Regions from separate parts of the Streptomyces sp. NPDC002044 genome, predicted to be linked through region 1. Evidence: riboswitches for the same ligand, from Rfam matches in the RefSeq annotation. Region 1 holds a riboswitch; the other holds the start of a gene.
What was found. A riboswitch is a leader RNA that binds a small molecule or an ion and turns the genes downstream of it on or off. The one in region 1 is predicted to bind cobalamin.
Positions count from the first base shown of each region.

Region 1 (2,190 bases):
TCTTCCTGGTCGCCTCCTGCTTCGCCATCTGGGTCATCTCGCGCCGCCAGGTCGTCGACCACAACAACGTCAACGAGGTGGAGCCGGCCGGCGCCGCGGAGCCGGAGCAGGGCGTCGTGACCACGGCCATGGCCGCCGTCACCGTCCCGCCGACCACCGCCGCGGCCGCGGCCATGGCGGACGACGACCTCCGGGCCACCATCCCGGCCGCGACGACGACCCCGGCGGCTCCGGCCGCCGCGGTCTGACCGAGATCTGCAGAGGAACGGCAGTATGAAGATCGACTGGGAAGCACTCGGCTCCGTCTTCGGGGTCAGCCTCTCCGCCACCGTCGCCCTCGTGGCCCTGTTCACCCTGGGCCTCGTGGGCCTGTCCAAGCACGAGGCCGCCACCGAACAGGGCGGCAGCGCCACCCTGGCCCGCAGCGGGGCGTACGCCTGCTTCGCGCTCGTCACGGCGGCCGTGGCGTACGGGATCTACCTGATCGTCGCCTGATCCGTCGGGCACGGTGCGCGCGGGCTCCCTCCGGGTTTCTCCGGGGGGAGCTTTCGCATGACCGGCCGTGCGCCGCGCGTCGGCCGTACGCCCCGCGCCGTCCGCCGCGCGCCGTCGGGTCCCCGGCCGCGGCCCCGCCGCAGGTCAACGGCGAGTTGACGGGCCTTCTCGGTGCGTGGTGGACTGCCCGAGCCATTACGGCGGCATGGAGAGGAAGCCGGTGCGAATCCGGCGCGGTCCCGCCACTGTCACCGGGGGCACTCCACCGAGTGCGCCCCGGGAGCCAGGAACTCTCGCCGCCGGTCACGTCGAACCAGGGCGCGGACCCTGAGTGAGGACATGTCTTCCACCATGCGTGCCGACCGCGTCTTCGCGTACGGCGCCGCGGCGGGCCTGATCGGCGACCGGATCCTCGGGGATCCGCGTCGCGGGCACCCCGTGGCCGCCTTCGGACGGGCCGCCGCCGCCGTCGAGCGCGCCCTGTGGCGCGACGACCGCGCCCGGGGCGCCCAGCACACCCTGGTCTGCGCCGGGGGCGCGACCGCCGTCGGCCTGCTCGGCGCCCGCGCCGTGCGCTCCCGGCCCGCGGCCGCCCGGATCGCCCTGACCGCCGCCGCCACCTGGGCCGTCGTCGGCGGCACCTCGCTGGGCCGCGAGGCCCGGGCCATCGGCGGTTCGCTGGCCGCCGGGGACGCCGAGGCGGCCCGGGAGCGGCTGCCGCATCTGTGCGGACGCGATCCGCAGGCCCTGGACGAGCAGCAGATGGCCCGGGCCGTCGTGGAGTCCGTCGCCGAGAACACCTCCGACGCGGTCGTCGGGGCCCTGGTGTGGGGCGCCGTCGCCGGGGTCCCCGGGCTGCTGGCCTTCCGCGCCGTGAACACCCTGGACGCGATGGTCGGCCACAGGTCCCCCCGTCACCTGCGCTACGGCTGGGCCTCCGCCCGGCTCGACGACGTGGCGGGCTGGCCGGGCGCCCGGCTGACCGCGCTCGCCGCCGTCCTGGCCGGCCCCGACCGGCGGGGGGCCCTGCGGGCCTGGCGCGCGGACGCCTCCCGGCACCCCAGCCCGAACGCCGGCCCCGTCGAGTCCTCCTTCGCGGGGGCGCTCGGCGTGCGCCTGGGCGGCACCCTGGCGTACGGCGGCCGCGTCGAGCACCGGGCCGTGCTCAACGGCGCGGCCGGACGGCCCGTCGAGGTCGCCGACATCGAGCGGGCGGTCCGGCTGTCGCGGAACGTGACCTGGCTGGCGCTGGGGGCCTGCGTGGCAGCACGGACGCTGGCCGCGCGCGCCTTCCGCACCTCGCCCGTCTCGCCTGTCTCTCCCCTGTCCCCTCTCTCCCCCCTCTCCCGTACGAGGAAAGGTCGCCCGTGAGCGGCGCGAAGCGCGGCGGCGGACTGCTGGTCGCCGGTACGACGTCCGACGCGGGCAAGAGCGTGGTCACGGCGGGCATTTGCCGCTGGCTGGCCCGCACCGGCGTGAAGGTGGCGCCCTTCAAGGCGCAGAACATGTCGCTGAACTCCTTCGTGACCCGCGAGGGCGCCGAGATCGGCCGCGCCCAGGCGATGCAGGCGCAGGCCGCCCGGGTGGAGCCGACCGCGCTGATGAACCCGGTGCTGCTCAAGCCGGGCAGTGACCAGAGCAGCCAGGTGGTGCTGCTGGGCAGGCCGGTGGGCGAGATGAACGCCCGCGGGTTCT
Region 1 is NZ_JBEOXU010000056.1:12,706-14,895, reverse strand. Features, by position in the region: gene ABT106_RS16230 (inorganic phosphate transporter) at 1-248, shown strand, start outside; gene ABT106_RS16225 (hypothetical protein) at 274-495, shown strand; cobalamin riboswitch at 659-809, shown strand; gene ABT106_RS16220 (cobalamin biosynthesis protein) at 847-1,866, shown strand; gene ABT106_RS16215 (cobyric acid synthase) at 1,863-2,190, shown strand, end outside.

Region 2 (2,190 bases), on a different contig from region 1:
GCGCGGCCGTGAACCCGCCGCCGGCGACGGCGCGCAGGCCGTCGACGGAGGCGTACGCCTGCGGCGAGGTGTCGCTCGGCAGGTACTTGAAGCCACCGCCCGGGTTGAACTGCTGGGCGATCAGGAAGTCGACCGGGGTCTTGCCCGTCGAGGTGAGGAAGTCGCCGGTCTGCGGGTTGATGCCGCAGGCGCCCAGGCCGGACACGGCCCAGCCGTTGGAGTTGGTGTTGATGCCGTACAGGGAATCGAAAGCACCGGAGGAGCTGACGAGCTTCGACTTCAGGAAGTTCTTGGCCTGGACGACGTCCGCGTCGGTGTTCGGGACGCCCGCGACACACAGGGCCGCCATCGAGGCGCCCGTCATGTCGATGTCGCTCGCGGCCGCGAGCTGCGCCGGGTTGCCCTCGGCCTTGCTGAAGGTCCAGCCGCCGTCGTTGTGCTGGTTGGCCCGGATCCGGGTGATCATCGAGTCGAGCAGGGACTGCGGCACGCGCTGACCGCCCGCCTGCGTTCTGGCGCCGGCCAGGGAGAGCGCCGCGAAGACGGTCCCGTTGTAGTTCGACGACGATCCGAAGTAACCGGCCTCCGCCGTCTGCCAGTAGCCGTAGACGTTCGCGATGAGGTTGCGCGAGGCGGAGACGCGCGCCGGGTCGATGCCCGCGGCGTACGCGTTGAGCGCGCCGCGCTCGTAGTCGGTGACGACCGGCGAACCGGACGGCCAGCCGGCCGTGGAGAGCAGGTTGCGGTAGACGGTGCGGGCGTTCTTCGTCACGTCACCGCCCGGTGTGACGTCCACGGCCGCCGTGCCCGCCGCCGCGAAGGCGCTGAACGCCCACTCGTTGGAGAGACCGGAGCCGGCGTACGAACCGTCGGCGGCCTGCAGGGACTTGAGGTAGGCGACGCCGTTCGTCTTGGACGTGGCGATCTGGGCCGGTGTCGAGGTCGCGGCGGCGGGCAGCACCGTCAGGGCGAAGGCCCCGAGGGCGGCGGGCACCGCGAGCGCGACGCGGCGGGAAGACGTGGGACGGGACATGGCCTGCTCCTGAGATGAGGGACGCCGGCCGGACACACCTCTGCGCGGCCTGGGCAGGCCGGAGGCGGTGGCCGCCGTCCGATCGCGTGGTACGGCTTCCAGTGGTGCTCTGCCTCCTGGGCATTCGGGCTCGGAACGGCCCCCTGCCGTTCCACACCGCTGCGCGTCAGCCCCGGTCTCTCACCGGGTTCCCCCATGTGGCAGCCCTGGACGCTACCGGAGGGATCATGGCCGCGCCAGCGGTACCGGCACCCCTGCCCGGGAGGGCCCGCGATGAGATTCAGGCCACCTTGACGCTGCGTTTACCACCGTGTTTCACTCCGGCTGATACGCACTCAACTCCAGGGGAAGCCGGTCGGAATCCGGCGCTGACCCGCAACCGTAGGCCCGTACAGAGTGCGGGCGAGCCGGAATGCCTGGAGCCAAGTCATTCAACGAGGAACGCCGTCGCGGACTACGGCGTGGTTCGACGGGCTCCGCCGCGGCTTGCGCCGTCCCGTGGGGCCTCTTTCGCCACGCTCAGGCCGCCCGGACGACACGAGGGGCCGTGGTGGGTACCACAGAGCGAACAGACCGGCGCGCGGGCAGACGTGGACTTCTGTCCCTCCTATCGGCGGGGCTGCTCACCTTCGTCGGGGGCGTGGCGTTCGTCGCGGGCACCTCCGCCGCGACCGCCGACCCGATCGAGAGCTGCACCGCCACGACCGGCGCGGTGGTGGCCGTCGACTTCGGCCCCTTCGCCGGCAAGGTCGTGCGCGGCTGCGACGCCACCCCCACCAGCGGCTACGACCTGCTGCACGAGGCCGGGTTCACCACCGAGGGCACCGGGCACGACGGCGACGGCTTCATCTGCCGGATCGGCCACGGCGACTTCAACTCCGGTACGCAGTACCCCACTGCGGACCGCGAGGACTGCGTCCTCACCCCGCAGGCGACGGCCTACTGGTCCTACTGGACCGCTTCCCCGGGCCAGAACAGCTGGAAGTACAGCCAGTTCGGGGCCATGGACCGCAAGCCCCAGGCCGGTGACGTCGACGCCTGGGTGTTCGGCGGGACGCAGGCCGGCGGGACCACCGGCAAGCCGGCCTTCTCCCCCGACCAGGTGCGTGCCGGTGGCGGCACGGCCCCGACCCCGGACCCGACCGGCACCCCCACCG
Region 2 is NZ_JBEOXU010000115.1:2,239-4,428, reverse strand. Features, by position in the region: gene ABT106_RS24085 (prenyltransferase/squalene oxidase repeat-containing protein) at 1-1,033, opposite strand, end outside; cobalamin riboswitch at 1,139-1,264, opposite strand; gene ABT106_RS24080 (prenyltransferase/squalene oxidase repeat-containing protein) at 1,584-2,190, shown strand, end outside.
Region 2: linked by a shared signal. The riboswitch ahead of ABT106_RS24085 (prenyltransferase/squalene oxidase repeat-containing protein) and the one ahead of ABT106_RS16220 (cobalamin biosynthesis protein) in region 1 are both predicted to bind cobalamin.